Regions from separate parts of the Pseudoalteromonas rubra genome, predicted to be linked through region 4. Evidence: predicted binding sites of a transcription regulator. Region 4 holds the regulator's gene; each other region holds the start of a gene.

Evidence for each region. Region 4 encodes sigma-54, which starts transcription at its own class of promoters, with help from an activator protein. Its sites were predicted from a motif close to GTTGGCACGNNNNTNGNNT; they were not measured.
Region 1: the regulator sigma-54 is predicted to act here: its motif matches at 2,093-2,111, upstream of AT705_RS10250 (PspA/IM30 family protein).
Region 2: the regulator sigma-54 is predicted to act here: its motif matches at 2,354-2,372, upstream of flgJ (flagellar assembly peptidoglycan hydrolase FlgJ).
Region 3: the regulator sigma-54 is predicted to act here: its motif matches at 2,489-2,507, upstream of AT705_RS17055 (flagellar assembly protein T N-terminal domain-containing protein).

Annotation. Positions count from the first base shown of each region.
Region 1 covers NZ_CP013611.1:2,317,682-2,322,004, reverse strand. Annotated here, with positions in the region: gene galE (UDP-glucose 4-epimerase GalE) at 1-751, shown strand, start outside; gene dusA (tRNA dihydrouridine(20/20a) synthase DusA) at 961-1,974, shown strand; gene AT705_RS10250 (PspA/IM30 family protein) at 2,149-2,814, shown strand; gene AT705_RS10245 (PspC domain-containing protein) at 2,874-3,080, shown strand; gene AT705_RS10240 (hypothetical protein) at 3,089-3,412, shown strand; gene AT705_RS10235 (copper chaperone PCu(A)C) at 3,553-4,065, shown strand; gene AT705_RS10230 (DUF2333 family protein) at 4,074-4,323, shown strand, end outside.
Region 2 covers NZ_CP013611.1:4,315,474-4,319,796, forward strand. Annotated here, with positions in the region: gene flgG (flagellar basal-body rod protein FlgG) at 1-495, shown strand, start outside; gene flgH (flagellar basal body L-ring protein FlgH) at 511-1,200, shown strand; gene AT705_RS18485 (flagellar basal body P-ring protein FlgI) at 1,212-2,306, shown strand; gene flgJ (flagellar assembly peptidoglycan hydrolase FlgJ) at 2,409-3,374, shown strand; gene flgK (flagellar hook-associated protein FlgK) at 3,376-4,323, shown strand, end outside.
Region 3 covers NZ_CP013611.1:3,958,025-3,962,347, reverse strand. Annotated here, with positions in the region: gene flgA (flagellar basal body P-ring formation chaperone FlgA) at 1-108, shown strand, start outside; gene flgM (flagellar biosynthesis anti-sigma factor FlgM) at 180-503, shown strand; gene flgN (flagellar protein FlgN) at 511-939, shown strand; gene AT705_RS17070 (hypothetical protein) at 954-1,295, opposite strand; gene AT705_RS17065 (ImmA/IrrE family metallo-endopeptidase) at 1,295-1,786, opposite strand; gene AT705_RS17060 (LPP20 family lipoprotein) at 1,918-2,412, opposite strand; gene AT705_RS17055 (flagellar assembly protein T N-terminal domain-containing protein) at 2,565-3,737, shown strand; tRNA gene AT705_RS17050 (tRNA-Arg) at 3,767-3,841, opposite strand; gene AT705_RS17045 (FlgO family outer membrane protein) at 3,972-4,323, opposite strand, start outside.
Region 4 covers NZ_CP013611.1:3,217,405-3,221,727, forward strand. Annotated here, with positions in the region: gene rapZ (RNase adapter RapZ) at 1-646, opposite strand, end outside; gene AT705_RS14015 (PTS sugar transporter subunit IIA) at 659-1,114, opposite strand; gene hpf (ribosome hibernation promoting factor) at 1,117-1,404, opposite strand; gene AT705_RS14025 (RNA polymerase factor sigma-54) at 1,430-2,938, opposite strand; gene lptB (LPS export ABC transporter ATP-binding protein) at 2,983-3,708, opposite strand; gene lptA (lipopolysaccharide transport periplasmic protein LptA) at 3,705-4,244, opposite strand; gene lptC (LPS export ABC transporter periplasmic protein LptC) at 4,234-4,323, opposite strand, start outside.

The sequences.
Region 1 (4,323 bases), 900 kb from region 4:
GGTGCAGAAACCGGTTGAATATTACCAAAATAATGTCCAGGGAACGTTAACTTTGCTGGATGCGATGCGTGATGCTGACGTATTCCAGCTGGTATTCAGTTCTTCTGCGACAGTGTATGGCGATCCGGCCAACTTACCTATTCGTGAAGACTTCCCGGTAGGCGGGACAACTAACCCATACGGTACCTCTAAGCTGATGGTGGAGATGATCCTGCAGGACTTAGCTAAGTCAGATCCGCGCTGGTCGTTTGCGATTTTGCGCTATTTCAATCCGGTAGGGGCGCACATATCTGGCAAGATAGGGGAAGATCCCAATGGCATCCCAAACAACTTGCTGCCTTATATTGCGCAGGTTGCGGTGGGCAAGCTAGACACGCTGGGTGTTTTTGGTAATGACTATGATACGCACGATGGCACAGGTGTACGTGATTACATTCACGTTGTAGACCTCGCTATTGGTCACCTCAAAGCGCTGGACAAGATTGCAGCTCAGGCTGGGGCGCATATTTTTAACCTGGGTACAGGTAATGGTTACTCTGTGCTCGACATGGTTAAAGCGTTTGAAAAAGCGGCGGGTAAGCCGGTGAACTATGAAATCAAACCGCGTCGTGATGGTGACATCGCGGCCTGCTATGCGGCACCCGAAAAAGCATTCAATGAGCTGGGTTGGCGAGCAGAGCGCGGCATCGATGAAATGATGCAGGACACCTGGCGCTGGCAAAGCCAAAACCCGAACGGATATGAAGGGTAAGCCTCAGTAAGCGGCCTGTTTTGGCCGCTCTCTCCTTTCACTGCATTATCGCTGGATGAAACTCCCCGCAACAGCGTGTATAATTCGCTCCTTATCTATTTTGATAACCACAAGCGACGCCTTATTTGCAGAGCATGGGCTGGGATGTGGTTAGGTTATTGACGCAGGTAGCGGTTTGGAGCCGTGTAATTGGGCGTTTCAGAGGTAGTATGACAAACACAGATAAAACAGGCGCCAGCCCAGTAAAGACAGTTGATTCAGCGTTTCGCCGCTTCTCCGTTGCACCGATGTTGGATTGGACGGACCGTCATTGCCGGACCTTTCACCGTAAACTGACTAAGCATGCGGTACTGTATACCGAAATGATCACCACCGGTGCTATCATCTTTGGCAAAGGCGATTATTTGCACTTTGGTGAGCATGAAATGCCAGTGGCACTGCAGCTCGGTGGCTCCGATCCCAAAGCGCTGGCTGAATGTGCTAAACGCGCCGAACAATACGGCTACAACGAAGTAAACCTCAACGTGGGCTGTCCATCAGACAGAGTACAAAATGGTCGCTTTGGTGCTTGTTTGATGGCAGAGCCTGAGCTGGTCGCTGAGTGTGTTGCGGCGATGAAAAGCGAAGTCTCTATCCCGGTAACGGTAAAAACTCGGATTGGTATTGATGAGCAGGATTCCTATGAATTTTTGACCCGCCTGATTGAGGCCTCAAAGAGAGCCGGCTGTGATGATTTTATTATCCATGCCCGTAAAGCCTGGCTGCAGGGTCTGAGTCCCAAGGAAAACCGGGAAATTCCGCCGCTGGATTACCCGCGCGTGTACAAATTGAAGCAGGATTATTCGGATCTGCACATCAGCATCAATGGTGGCGTTAAAACCATTGAAGAGTGTCAGCACCACTTGGCACACCTGGATGGCGTGATGATAGGCCGAGAAGCCTATAGCAACCCCTTTATGCTCGCTGAGGTTGACAGTGCTCTGTATGGTGCACCTGCGTTTACCCAGACTCGTCATCAGGTAGTTCGTAGTATGTACGACTATATTGAAGCAGAGATGTCAAAGGGGGCTAACTTTTGGCACATTGCGCGCCATATGCTGGGGATTTTCCAAAATCAGCCCGGTGCACGTGGCTTCCGTCGTCATTTGTCGGAAAATGGTCACGGTAAAAGCGCCGATATCAGTGTCATGGAAAAGGCGCTGACCTTTGTTCCTGAACTATAGTTCTTATTTTGGTCAAAAAAGCTAATTATATGCTTTTTTGACCAAATACCCTTCCTTTCTTTTTTCTTCTTTTCTCAAATTAAAACCTTAAGTCATTGATTTTAAATTATTGTTTGTTTTTGGCATAAACCTTGGAATAAGTTAATCAACATTAGCTTACTCAAGGAGCCTGTCATGGCCTTAATCGATCGAATTGAAGATTTAATCAAAGCCGAGTTCAATGCGTTGCTCGACAAAGCGGATGATCCTGAAAAGAACCAGCGTCAGATACTGACTCAGCTAGAAGTGGCACTGACTGAGTGCCGCAGCACTGTGGTACAGGTGATCTGTGAACAAAAAGCGCTGGTACGCCGTGAGCAAGTGGTGAATAAAAAAGTTGAGCAGTGGCAGCAGCAGGCTGAGTATGCTTTGCAAAAAGACCGCGAAGATTTGGCCCGGGCAGCACTGATGGAAAAGCAGGCATGCCAGCAGACGCTGCAACACATTGAAGAAGAAGCAACACAGCTGCAACAGATCCACGACAAGTTGGCGCAGGATGCACGCTCGCTGAGCGAAAAAATACATCAATTGCGACAAAAAGAGGCGCAGCTGGCTCGGCGAGAGCACACTGCCACCACGCAGCTGAAAGCGCGCAGCGTGGCCAGTCAGCAGTCGATAGCAGCAGCGTTAACTCGCTTTGAGCATCTGGAGCGCAAAGTTGAGCGAGTAGAAGCTGAAGTGGACAGCTATGACTTGGTAAGTAAGGAGCAAGCACAATGGCAGGCATTGGAAAGCCTGGCTCGGGAAGAGCAGGTCGACAAGGCGTTGGCTGAATTGAAACAAAGAAATCAACCGGCTTAGGTATTGGCACTATCGGTCGCCGAAGGGCACCCGGTGTAGCAGCAATGAGGAGAACTCTGATGACAGAACATGACACTTATTACCATACGACACGCTCACAACCGCCTCGTAAAAAGCTCGGTGGGGTATGTAGCAAGCTGGCAAACAGACTGGATATGCCAACCTGGCTGGTTCGCCTAATCACGGTGTTATTAGCACTGAAAGCACCTGTGTTAGTTGTGATGGCGTATTTTATCGCCTGGGTAGTGCTGTCGGAGCGTACTTAGGAGGCATTATGAAAGCGGCATTGATCTTACTGATTGGCTTGGTTGTGTTATCGGCTTTTTCCTGGGTGTCCTCTCCATTGGCCTGGTTCAGTGTGCCAGAGATGGTTTTGGATGTAAGTTGGGTCGGGATTGAAATGCTTAGCCTGTTTGTCGCGATGATCGCCGTTTTTGCCTTACTGGCATTGCTGAGTATAGGGTTGCTTGGCGTGATATTAGTTGTGCTCATTGGGCTAGTGTTAGCATTACTATTTAACTCTGTTCTCATTGCCATTCCGTTATTGTTCCTGGTTGCAATCGGCTGGTTGGTGAGCGATAAGCAGGCGCTGTGTTAAGGCGTCTGGCCGGAGGGGCTGCATTAGGGAGCAGCCCCTTTACGAACACTGTACGGCTGTAAAGAAATGGTGATGAAAGCGCGTTAAACTAAGGGCAATGTGGTATAGTAAACGGACTATACTCAACAAGGAAAGCGCTTATGATCAAAAATTTAGCCTTTTTTATGCTGTGTTCATTGCCTTGGATGTCACAGGCACATCCGGACCACACGCATGGCGAATCTCATCACCATGCGCACGCCGAGCAGGGCGTAGTGCAACTGACACACGCTACGCTGCGTGACTTTTTGCCCATGGCCAGCTCCACTGCCGGCTATTTCACACTTGCCAATAACAGCCAACAAGCGGTGACGCTTCTCAAAGCTGAAATTGAAGGGCTTGGGCGAGTGGAGGTTCACGAACATGCACATGTTAATGGCATGATGCGCATGCAAAAGATAGAAAAACTGGAGATTGCGCCCAACAGTCAAGTTGAGTTTAAGCCCGGTGGCTATCATCTGATGGCCTTTGAGCCGACAAAACCATTAAAAGTAGGCGAAAATCGTAAACTTACACTATATTTTGCTGATGGCAATCGCGTCTATGGCTTGATTGAAGTGGTGTCGCTTAAAGCGCAGATGCATAACGCGAAAAATGGACATCAGCATCACTAGGAGTATTGATGGATCACAACACACACAATCACATGGGTAAGATTTGGGCTGGCCTGATCGCAGTATTGCTATTGGGGTATGGTCTCGCAGTTTACTGGAGTGTTGAGCCCGAACAGTTCGATGTGGTCGGCAGTGCTAAACGTCATGCAGAGCAATCGAACACCGAATTGGTGACAGGATATGTGACGACACATACCTTAATCACAGTCTCGCAAACTTTACTCGATAAACCCGGTGGTTATTTGTCTAATGACGTAT
Region 2 (4,323 bases), 1.1 Mb from region 4:
GGGCCGGGTTTCTTCGAAATTCAAATGCCTGACGGCACCATTGCGTACACGCGAAACGGCCAGTTTACCACTGATGAAGAGGGGCGGATTGTTACCTCAGGTGCGGGCTTTCCGGTACAACCTGAAATGAACGTTCCGGACAATGCAAATTCCATCACTATTTCTCAGGATGGTGAAGTTTCTGTCAGTATCCAGGGGGAAGCGGCTAATACGGTAATCGGTCAGCTGGTTATAAGTGATTTTATTAACCCGTCTGGTCTTGAACCAATTGGTCAGAACCTTTACACCGAAACTGCCGTTAGCGGTGCGCCAGTGCAGGGGAACCCGGGTGTTGAAGGACTTGGTTCTATTGTTCAGGGGGCGTTGGAAACTTCAAACGTTAATGTCACCGAAGAGCTGGTCAATCTGATTGAAACACAACGGGTTTACGAGATGAACTCGAAAGTAATTAAGTCAGTTGATGAGATGCTTAGTTACATTAATCAGCAGCTTTAAAAGATTGGGGGTAGTATGGACAAGTTATGTACACTTGGCCTGTTAGCGGCAGGCTGTATAGCACTCAGTGGCTGTACAACAACGCAAAATAAAGATGTTAAGCGGGACGATCCTTACTACGCGCCCATGTATCCGGAAGCAGAAGCGGCGCCAGTCGTGCCAACAGGATCGCTGTTCAACGCTTATGCCAACGATCTGTACTCAGATAAAAAGGCGCTTCGCACCGGCGATATCATTACGGTAGTGCTACGAGAGTCGACTCAGGCTTCAAAAGCGGCCAATTCTAAGCTGGATAAAGACAGTGAAGTGGAAATAGACCCTATACTGGGTTTAGGCGGCGCGGCGGTCAACTGGGGGAACAAAAGTATTCAGCTGGATGCAGGCTCGAATTCGTCATTTCAGGGTGATGCGCAGGCCAATCAGTCAAACAGCCTGATTGGTAATATCTCAGTTAACGTGATGCGGGTTTTGCCAAATGGTAATCTGGTGATCCGAGGTGAAAAGTGGCTGACACTGAATACTGGAGAAGAGTTTATTCGTCTCGAAGGACTCGTCAGACCGCAGGATGTGAATGCCGATAATACGGTAGAGTCAAATCGTATTGCTAATGCGCGTATTCAGTACTCAGGTAAAGGCGATACGCAGGAAGTGCAGAGTGCAGGTTGGCTGACTAAGTTCTTTATGAGCGCCATTATGCCATTTTGAGGAAGCAAACTATGAAATTATTTAATGTGCTCGTGCTAACCATGGCACTTATCGGCAGCCAGTTTGCGCAAGCAGAGCGTATCAAAGACGTGACTATGGTTGAGGGAGTTCGTTCAAACCAACTAGTTGGTTATGGTCTGGTAGTGGGCTTACCGGGTACAGGGGAGCAAACTCGCTTTACAGAGCAAAGCTTCAAGGGCATGTTAAACAGCTTTGGCATTACCATGCCGGCAAACCTTAAGCCGAAAATTAAGAATGTGGCAGCAGTGGCTGTTCACGCAGAGTTACCAGCCTTTGTGAAACCTGGTCAAACTATTGACGTCACTGTGTCATCTATCGGTAGTGCAGGCAGTTTGCGTGGCGGGACTTTGCTGCAAACTTTCCTTAAAGGTGTGGATGGCAATGTGTATGCGATCGCTCAGGGCAGCATGATTGTGGGTGGTTTGGGTGCCGAGGGGCTAGACGGCAGCCGGGTCGTCATTAACACGCCAACGGTTGGTCGTATTCCAAATGGTGGTACAGTTGAACGTGCAGTCAGAAGCCCGTTCACTCAGGGAGATCACATCACTTTTAATCTGAATCGGCCCGACTTTACAACCGCTAAGCGTTTGGCCGATACAATTAATGATCTGGTTGGCCCACAAAGTGCGCAAGCTATGGATGCTGCTTCTGTGCGAGTCATTGCACCTCGCGATCCTTCTCAGCGTGTTGCTTATTTGTCGACTCTGGAAAACCTGGAGTTCACGCCAGCAGATACGTCAGCCAAGATTATCGTTAACTCACGCACAGGTACCATTGTTATTGGCAAAGAAGTGAAACTGCAGCCAGCTGCGATTACGCATGGTGGATTGACGGTGACCATTGCTGAACAAATGAATGTGTCTCAGCCACAGCCTTTGACAGAAGGTGAAACTGTAGTGACACGTCAAAGCATTGTCGATGTTGACCAGGACGATTCGCGGGCGTTTGTATTTGACCCCGGTTCAAGCCTGGATGATTTGGTCCGTGCAATCAATGCAGTGGGTGCTGCCCCTGGCGATTTGATGGCGATACTTGAGGCGCTGAAAGAAGCTGGCGCAATACATGGTCAATTAGTCGTCATTTGATGCTTATTTTATAATCAATTAGTTAGCCCCATTTTATGGGGCTTTTTTTTGGCTCAATAATTGCATTGTAATTGGTTATGTATATTGATGTGATTTCGAGCAATGAATACTGATCCGACTCGCAACCAAAGTTTCTATGACTTAACAGATCTGAACTCGTTAAGACAGGACGCACTGAAAAGTACCGGAGACGCCAATGCCTCTGAAGAAGTGTTGCGCAAAGCGGCTCAGCAGTTCGAGTCAATTTTCACTCAGATGATGTTGTCCAGCATGCGAAAGGCCAATGAGGTTCTGGAGGATAAAGATAGTCCATTTAATTCCAGCAGCGTCAAATTTTATCGTGACATGCATGATCAGCAGATGTCTATGCAACTCTCCAGCGAGGGGAGTCTGGGTCTTGCTGATCTGATTGTGCAGCAATTGTCGCCTAATCGGGATGGGTATATGCCCAGTTCTGTGCTGCGCACCGGCGCGGAGCTGCAAAGCGATCGGATAGCGAATGGTGAAGCCGGGCAGCGCAAAGCAGAGCAACAGCCTGAAGTGACTGAAAGTGCATCCAAAGAGGTGCAATTCGATGATCCTGAGTCTTTTGTTAGTCAGCTCTGGGAGCATGCTAAGTCAGCAGCTGCCAAGATTGGCCTGAATCCAGCAGTGATGGTTGCTCAGGCGGCACTGGAAACAGGCTGGGGCAAGCACATCATTGCGCGCCAGGACGGTGAAAGCAGTTTAAACCTGTTTAACATAAAAGCCGATAAGCGCTGGCATGGCGACAGTGCCAGTAAAATGACGCTGGAGTTTGAGCAAGGTTTGCCAGTGAAAAAGCAGGCGAACTTCAGAGCGTATGATTCGCTGAAAGATAGCATCAATGATTATGTCGATTTCCTGCAATCCAATCCTCGTTATCAAGAGGCCTTAACTAAGACAGACAATCCGGACCAATACCTGGATGCCCTGCAACAGGCAGGGTATGCAACCGATCCAGATTATGCAGAAAAAATTAAACGTGTGTTGGACAGAGGAGAATTTCAGTCCATGTTGTCAGCGTCAGTGCATCAGGGAGTAAATTAAGATGTCATTTAATCTTATGAATATTGGTACATCCGGGGTTAGAGCCAGCTCTGAATTACTCCAGACGACCAGTAAAAACATCGCAAACCTGAATACCAAAGGTTATGTTCGTGAGCGGACTGAACACACCACTATGGTCAATAACCAGGTGGGACGTGGAGAAACCGTTCGCCTACTCAACGAGTTTGCTCAGAAGCAGCTTAATCGGGATCTTTCGAGTGAGGCTTACTACGAACAGTTTGTGACGGAAGCCACGCGGGTTGATACCTTGTTTGGTGAAGAGTCTAATAACCTGAATCAGAGCATCAACTCGTTGTTCAATAATATGCAGGAAGCGATGAATTTACCTTCCTCAACGGTTGCGCGATCCCTGTTTTTGACGGATGCCCAGAACTTAATTGATCAGATGGACCGATTATCCGGTATCGTGTTTGATCAGAGCAATATTGTAAATGAGCAATTGTCGATTTATTCAGATGAAGCCAATAACCTGATCCAGAAGATCAGTGATATGAATACCCAAGTTGCGGCGCTCAATGGTAATAACAGCGATGGCAGTGGCAGTTCTTTGCTGAATCAACGAGATCAGGCCATCAGAGATCTGGCTGAACTGGTAGACATCGAGACCCTGGATGGCAGGAATGGTGAAAAACTCGTTTTTCTTGGCTCCGGGCAGTCTCTGGTCATGGAAAATGGCAGTTTTAATCTCTTCTCAATGGATGGTGACCCCGATCCGAACCATAAAGCACTGACGCTGGATGTTACTGATGGTGCCGCCGTGGCGTTAGAGGTAGATCATGTCAGTCTCAGAGGTAAGATTGGCGGCCTGATGGCATTTCGTGATGACATCCTGGTACCAGCACAGACGCAGCTCGGCCAAATTGGACTTTCGCTTGCTGATGCTTTTAACCAACAAAACCAGTTGGGTATGGACCTGGATGGTAATCTT
Region 3 (4,323 bases), 740 kb from region 4:
TTGCAGGATGGGAACTTAGGAGAACAAATCCGGGTCAAAAATGCAAGATCAGGAAAAACGGTGCTTGCAAGGGTGAAAGATGTTGATTCAGTAGCAGTCAAAATCTGATTTTTTTGCTAAAGTATGCGTATAGCTTGCCGATATAAAGGCTGAAGCAATTTAACAAACGGGTCATCATCATGGTAAACAACATTAACGGTCAAAATCAGCCGAACAATGTTGCAACAAATGCAAAGCAACAACGTGCTGAATTACAAAGAAATGAAGCAAGTAATACCGCAGCTAAACCGCAAGCACAGGTAAAAGCGGCTGCCGACTCAGTGAGTCTGACGCCACAAGCACAACAACTCAAGGGGCTGCAAGAAAAAGCGCAGCAAGCACCTTCTTTCGACAGCAAAAAAGTCGATGAGCTGAAAAAAGCCATTGCCGAAGGCAAATATCAGGTTGATGGCGAAAAACTGGCTAAAAATATTGCCGCCTTTGAGTTCGATTTATTTGGATAGAATATAAGTGGACGACCAAACGGTACTGTGTGCCCATCAGCTAACAGCGCAAATCAATCTTCTGGAAGCTCTGACCCAGCTTCTGGATGATGAATTAGAGGCGCTCGCTTCTCGCAACGGAGACAACCTCAAGGAAATCGCGCGCACTAAGCTCACGACCTTAAATCAGCTTCAAAAATTGGACAAAGACCTCTCCAAATACCCGCAAAGCACGTTCAGCCATGACGAAATTGTCCCCTTAACCGACCAGGTTAAAGCGTTATTGTATCACTGTAAGAAACAAAATGACGTAAACGCACAGGCGGCGCATCAGGCACAACTTACAGTGCGTGAACTTAAAGACATTTTGATTGGTGCGCCAACTTCAATGACCTATGGTCAGGATGGCAGTGTGGTGTCTAACATGGGTGAGTTGGTTAAAAACCTCAAAGCCTGATCAGTTTGGTCGGGCTAAGCCTTTGTGGGAAACAAGTTTTTTGTAATCACTAGGATCACGCCAAACACTTCGGCCAGAGTCCCTGCCATATATAAGTTAAGCGTCCACTCCTCAAAGTGCAATTTATCCATACCAACCAGCACCAACACTAAATTCATAATGAATAACTGAACAACCAAAATCCCGATAAACCACCAGGCATATTTCTGCTTCAGGCCTCGATCTGACTCTGCATCTTTGACCTTCTGAACTTGCATGGGGTCCACATTGGTGAACTTGTTTTCTTTGAAGTTATGCTTAATTTGCGCAGCAAACGATGACTGCTCTGCCTTTTGCGCTTCCCTGCTTTGTGCCATTACAACAGCTCCAGCGCATTGAGCTTATATTTGAGTGCTTCAACGGACACACCAAAATGAATGGCCATCTCAAAATGAGCAACTTTCTTACGGTGCAACCGTTTCACTTCTTCATTGGGCATCAGCAAGTTTGCAGCAAACTGGTTGGCAAACACTTCTTCCTCGTCTTCGCCGGTTGACGCGCTCGGACCTCTGAGGTCGATATATTCGTATTCTTTATCTGTGTTGTCAGACTCGATGCGAGAAATATAATGACCCAGCTCATGGGCACAGCTAAACCGCTTACGATTTAAATGATCGTCCTGATGCAGCACAATAACAGGATCGACGCCGGCTTCTTTGATCAACGCCCCGGACACTTTATCCGGCAGCGCCATCTCAACAACTTCCAGCCCAAGTGACTTACAGATAGTAACAGGATCAACCGGAAACTGGCTGTCACACCATAAACGACTAAGCACTTTTTGAGCTTCATTTCTCGGATCCAGCACCGACAAACCTCCTATTGACCTGACCATTCACCTCAGCCGCGCTGAGGCAGTGTGTATATTTAAACAGTATAAATTGAAGGCACACTGAAAGCAAAGGACATAATTTGCCGGTTTTATTGACTAAGCTGCGCTCAGTAATACGTTACCCGTTCCACCTTGCGTGGCTTAACCTCACCAATATACAAATCGTAAACACGCTTCATATCCAGCTCCAGCTCAGTGGTGTAAATATCCCCAACCGCATAGCTCTTCATAACCTTAGCGCCACGAATAAGACCCTGCACCTGGCTGCGTAATCCATCATTTTGCGCCACAGCCCCCTGTACCGTCGTACTGGCACTTAATCTGTGACCATACACCTGCTCGGCCAACTCACGGTAAGCTTCCAGTTTTGATACCTTAATGGCCATCAGCATTTTTTCGCTCTCACTGCTGCCTGGCTGTGAACTTAAAGGGGCATAGCCGACTGCTTTGAGGACCGGGTAAGAGTCGGGCTTCACATAACTGTATTCCACATGTTTATCTATGATAGAGCTACATCCTGCCAGCCCCAGTACCGTTGCAACAGCACAGGACTTGACCAGGCTGACTACCCGTTGATGCCAAAGCGCTCTAAACTGATTCATAGGGGTAACTCCTCTGTGTGGCCCATTGGCCATATCATCAAGTAAGCAATCTGTATGCACAAACCTTGCCAACACCATTGGCACGGGACTTGCTGAGTTAGAACAGAGATTTGCAATCAGTTCGGTAATAAGTCATGAAATTGTCGCGTATTATGAGTGTGTTACTGGCCACCGCCAGTTTTGGGGCCAGTGCAGAGTGGTTTGAAGTCACAGGCTATGCCAATGCCCACACCGAAGACATGGCCGAAGCACGACAAGAAGCCGTACAGGATGCCATTACGCAAGCACTGATCTTCTCCGGAGCAACCGTATCCAGTGTCCAGACACTGGCTGACGGGGTGTTAACACAAGATCAGATCAAGATTAAAAGTCATGGCGAGATCCAGCAAATCAATCTGGTATCCGAACAAAAACAAGATGGTATCGTCAGTGTGACTTTGCACCTGGATATCTTCCCCAAGCTGGAACAGTGCACACAAGCCGCCGTTGCGAAACAAGTGACGATCACGCAAAGCCAGCTCATTCAGCCTCATCAGGCACGCCTGGGTCAAATTTTTGACATTGCCAAGGCCACCAGCGAACGACTTTATCATACCCTGGCACAACGCAAACTGACCGTGAAACCCATTCCTTATCTGGATCATGCGATCAACGCCCGCCCCTTTTTCACTCAACGCTTTGAATATGATGAACAACTGATCGACTCTTTGACCACGCTAAGCAATAGTCAATATGTGCTGATGAGCCAGATCACAGACGTCGCTGCCGGGGAACAAATGAATGACGATTACGCATTCTGGCAGGATGAGGAATACGTGCGCAGCTTTAAAATCGATTTTGTCGCATTCGATGCCCTTACCCGGGATAAAGTGTGGCAAAAACACTATGCCGTCAGTGGCGTCTGGCCTTACGAAAAGACCAAGATTGTTGACGTCTATAGCGACACCTTCTGGCGTACCAATTATGCTAAACAGATCCAGAGCGTTTTTAACAGCGTGGCCCAGGATCTGGACTCAGCCCTGTCCTGTCTGCCCAGCAGAGGCAAAATTTTACATCGTGAGCAGGGCAAGCTGGTCATCAATCTGGGCAGCAACCATGGTATTGAGATAGGCCAGTTGCTGACGATTTCTCATCGCCGGGATATGCAAAGCGCGACCAACCAGTTTTTTGCACAGAGTATCAAAACACTCAATCAGGTGCGTGTCACTCAAGTGAATGCACAAAATGCGATCGCCGAAAATATCTCAAAACGCCCGCTGAATAATATTCAGATCAATGATTTGGTGGAAGTCATGGTACAAAAACAGGAAGATTTTGCGCTGTAAACAGACGTATAGTTTCGTCAACTATAACGTGGCGGCCCCTGCAGGAATCGAACCTGCAACTATCCCTTAGGAGGGGACTGTTATATCCATTTAACTAAGAGGCCACAGCGCGGTGTCAAAATAGTAAGCCTTTTCAGCTTATTGGTCAACCGATTGATTCTTAATAAAAATTAAATACGCTTTTATGAGTAGTGAGGCTGGCAGTGACGCGGTACACGCCCTGCCGGGTTGAGATTATCTGGCCGCGGTTGCGCCTGAATCCAGCACAAAGTAAGGAATAGTCACCATGCAACTGGCAACCACGAGACGGCTTTCAAAGTCCAGCAAACGCGCATTGACCTCAACACCCCGATCACGATAGATCATCGTGCCAGAGAGCACATGACTGGGGTCTGGTTTACCCGGTAAAGCTCTGTTATCCCGTGAAAAAACGAAATCACCGCTGCGCGTGACCTGGATCTGTTGCTGCGACTTAAAATCCAGTGCCGCATAGCCGAGCTTCTGAAAAGCATGGATCAGGTTTTCTGACAGCTGATTACCCAACTGGTTGCTGCTTCGCAGCGTATCATCAAAGCTTACAAAGCTC
Region 4 (4,323 bases):
GCACTAAGCTGTGGCTAGACAGGTAGTCAATAACAGGTTTATCTAAACCGGTTAGGGGCTTAAGTTCTGGTTCCCAGTGTGGGTTCGGCAAAAAGCGCGCATCAAACACGTAATCGGCTTCTTTTGGAATACCATGTTTAAAACCAAAGGACTCAAAGGTGATGATTAATTGCTTGTCTTTTTTACCGAGGATCTTTTCCCGGATACGCTCTGCCAGCTGGTGGATACTCATGTCTGTGGTATCAATGGTGATATTAGCGCGGCGGATAAGTGGGTCAAGCAGTTCTTTTTCTTTTTTAATTGCTTTGTCCAATGACAGATCTGCCAGCGACAGCGGATGTAGGCGGCGTGTTTCTGAAAAGCGACGGATCAGGATCTGATCTTCGCTGTCCAGATAGAATATATTGGGTTCTGCAAATCCGGGTAGGTATTCCAAAATATCGTCGAGCTCTTGCTGATCTTTTGGCAGGTTACGTACGTCAACGCTCACAGCAATTTTATCATAGCTGTCTGACACACTGCGCACTAATGCGGGCAGCAAGTTGACCGGGATATTATCGGCGCAGTAATAACCCAAGTCTTCCAGAACGCGCAGAGCGACCGATTTTCCTGAGCCAGAACGACCACTGACAATAATTAACTGCACAGAAACTCTCCGTTAGTTGTCAAACTCTTCAATTATCGAGAATAACTCCTGATCATTGTGAGCTTGTCTGATACGTTTACAAAACACCTTGTTCTTAAGTTTATCAGCGATCGTTGCTAAGGTCTGCAAATGTTGTTGATTTTCTCCCTCGGGTACGATGAGTGCCACAAAAATGTCGACGGGTTGATTGTCAATGGCATCAAAGGCAATGCCTTGCTGATTAACAAGCAGCATAGCAACCACTTTATCTATGCCTGACATGCGGCCATGGGGCAGTGCGATCCCTTTTCCTATCCCCGTACTCCCGAGTTTTTCGCGGCTCAATAGTGCATCAAGGATATCATGGGCATTACTGTCTGGAAGCTGGCTGTGAGCCAACTCACTGATGTACTCTAAAATACGTTTCTTACTATTAAAAAGGACCGCAGCTTTGCTGCAGTCCTGTGAAATCAATGAGCTTAGTTTCATGATTAGTGTCGAGTTAGCTTCTCTTTGTGCTTGATCACCTGGCGATCAAGCTTATCGATAAGTCCGTCTATTGCGGCATACATATCCCGGTGTTCGGTTGAGGCAAAAATTTCTCCCCCGTTCACATGTAATGTGGCTTCTGCTTTTTGGATGAGCTTTTCGACATCTAGGATAACATGCACATTATTGATGTGATCAAAGTGCCTTTCTAGCTTCGCAAACTTGTTTGTTACATAGTCTCTTAACGAATCGGTGATTTCTACATGTCGACCAGTTAAATTTAGTTGCATAAGCATTTTCCTTCTGTAGTTACGTCTAAATCAGGCTTTTACGCTGATTGGACGGTGGGATAGCCAAAGACTCTCGGTATTTGGCAATTGTACGTCTAGCCACTTTGATCCCTTGATCTGCCAATACATCCGCAATCTTGCTGTCACTCAATGGCTTAGCAGTGTTTTCCGCGGCAATTAGCTTTTTGATCAATGCTCTGATTGCAGTCGAAGAGCATTCTCCTCCGTTTTCAGTGCTGACATGGCTTGAGAAGAAATACTTCAACTCATAGATACCGCGTGGCGTGTGCATATACTTTTGCGTTGTTACACGTGAAATCGTGGACTCATGCATGTCGACCATTTCGGCCACATCATTCAGTACCATCGGCTTCATTGCCTCGGGGCCATGTTCAAAGAATGCCTGTTGTTGTTGCACAATGCAATTAGTAACTTTTAATAAAGTTTCATTGCGGCTTTCCAGGCTCTTGATGAACCATTTTGCCTCTTGCAGGTGTGAACGAATAAACTGACTGTCTGTGCTCGACTTGACTGAACGGGACATCGCAGCGTAGTGGTCATTCACTCTAATTTTTGGCATTGAATCGGGATTGAGTTCAACAACCCAGCGGCCTTTCACTTTTTTAACCGACACATCCGGGATCACATAGTCAGCTTCTTCCTGCACTATGCTGGCGGCGGGCTTTGGGTTTAGGCCGTGGATCAGGGTCATTACTTCTTTCAGATCCGCTTCTTTGAGTTTGGTTTTTTTCATCAAAGTGCGGTAATCCCGGCTGGCTAACAGCTCGATGTGCTCAGTCAGGATTTCTTTGGTCTGTGCAAGCCAGGGGGTGTTTGGGTCAAACTGGTTGAGCTGAATGCACAGGCATTCTTGCAGGCTGCGTGCCGCAATCCCTACAGGATCAAATAATTGGATCCGTTTCAGTACGGCTTCTACTTCATCCTGCTCAATCGGCTCTTCATCGTTGTCTTGATTTATGCTTTCGACGATGTCTTCACAGCTGATGGTCAATAGGCCTGCATCGTCAACCGCTTCTACAATTGCAAGGGCAATGGCTCTGTCTGTTGGACTAAAAGGCGTCAGTTCCAGCTGCCACATCAGGTACTCTTGCAATGTTTCAGTGGTTTTACCCTGGTAAATGGTTTCGTCTTCCGGCATTGGGCCTGAACTGCTTGCCGGGGCTGCACTGATGTACTCGTCCCAGGTTACGTCCATTGCCAAATCGTCGCTGACGGTGTCTTTGTTCAGTGCAGCATCGCTGTCTTGTTCGTAGTCGCTGACAGCCGCCTCTTCATAGCTGTCGTTGTCACTCGTTGTAGGTTGTTCCAAATCGGAATCCGACTTGGACTGAGTTTCATTGTCTTGTGATTCAGACTCACCTTCTTCCACTTCCAACAAAGGGTTGCTATCAAGCGCTTCTTGGATTTCTTGTTGGAGATCTAGCGTACTCAACTGTAACAGACGAATAGCCTGCTGCAGTTGTGGTGTCATTGTCAGTTGCTGCCCCATGCGCAGCTGTAGCGATTGCCTCATGTATCTCTAACAATCCTTTTTGTTATTTACTTCTAATTTTATAACTATAGCCTGAATTGCTCACCTAGGTAGACATCCCGCACAGTTTGATCGGCCAGAACATGTTCCGGGGTGCCTGCTGCTATCAGTTCACCATGTGACACTATATAAGCTTTCTCACAGACGTCCAGCGTTTCACGCACGTTGTGGTCGGTGATCAGTACGCCTATCCCACGGTTTTTCAGGTGCTCTATAATTTTCTTTATATCTAACACTGAAATGGGATCAACGCCAGCGAAAGGCTCATCTAATAAGATAAATTTTGGATCAGCCGCAAGGGCACGGGCAATTTCTACCCGGCGTCGTTCACCGCCCGATAGAGCCATACCTTGGCTGTCGCGAATATGCTGGATATTAAACTCATCTAACAGTTCATTGAGGATGACTTCTCGTTGTTCTTTATTCAGCTCTTTACGGGTTTCTAAAATGGCCATCAGGTTCTGATAGACGGTCAGCTTGCGAAAAATAGAGGACTCTTGTGGCAGGTAACCAATACCAAGTCTTGCCCGGCTGTGCATTGGTAATAAGGTAATGTCTTGTTCGTCAATGTGTATGCTGCCCTTATCGCTGGGCACCAAGCCGACAATCATATAAAAAGTGGTGGTTTTACCTGCGCCATTCGGGCCAAGGAGGCCAACAATACTGCCAGCTTCAACACTTAACTCAACGTTTTTAACAACCTGTCTGCCCTTATAACTTTTGGCCAGTGCGGTGGCGGTTAATTTACTCACGGATTACCCTTCTCTTGTGGTTGTTGGGGGTTCTCTTTTTCAGGTAACAGAATGGTTCTCACGCGGTTCTGCTCTTGTTCCCCGCGCTGTGCGCTGATCAGCTTCTTTTCCATATCATAAACGATGGTTTGCGCGCTGATTTTTTGTCCTGCCTGACTGATCTCAGCACCGCCTTTGATGGTGAGCATGCGATTTGCGACATCATAGCGCACTTCTTTGGCGCTGGCCTTCAATAACGTACCATCCGCTTGGTGTTCCTGAAATATGGCCGGACTGCCTGTTGCAACCAGCAGTTGCTTATTTTTACCCAGCTCTTCCCGGCGGTGTACTTCGAGGCGATCGGCCAGAATTTTTCGGTCACCGTGAATGATTTCGACGTTTTCTTCGAACACGCCAATATTGGTTTGCAACTGGGCCAGCTGTGTGCCCGAACTGATAATGACCTGATCAGCCGCTGTATTTTCTGCATAAGCTGCAGGATGAAATGCACTTAAAGTGCACAGTAAGATCAGGGAACAGGTTAATTTATTGCTCATAATAAATTGTTTCAGTGTGGTTGATGAGTTCAATGATTTCTGTGTTGAGATCGGCCACTAAGCCTTTCCCTGAAATCGT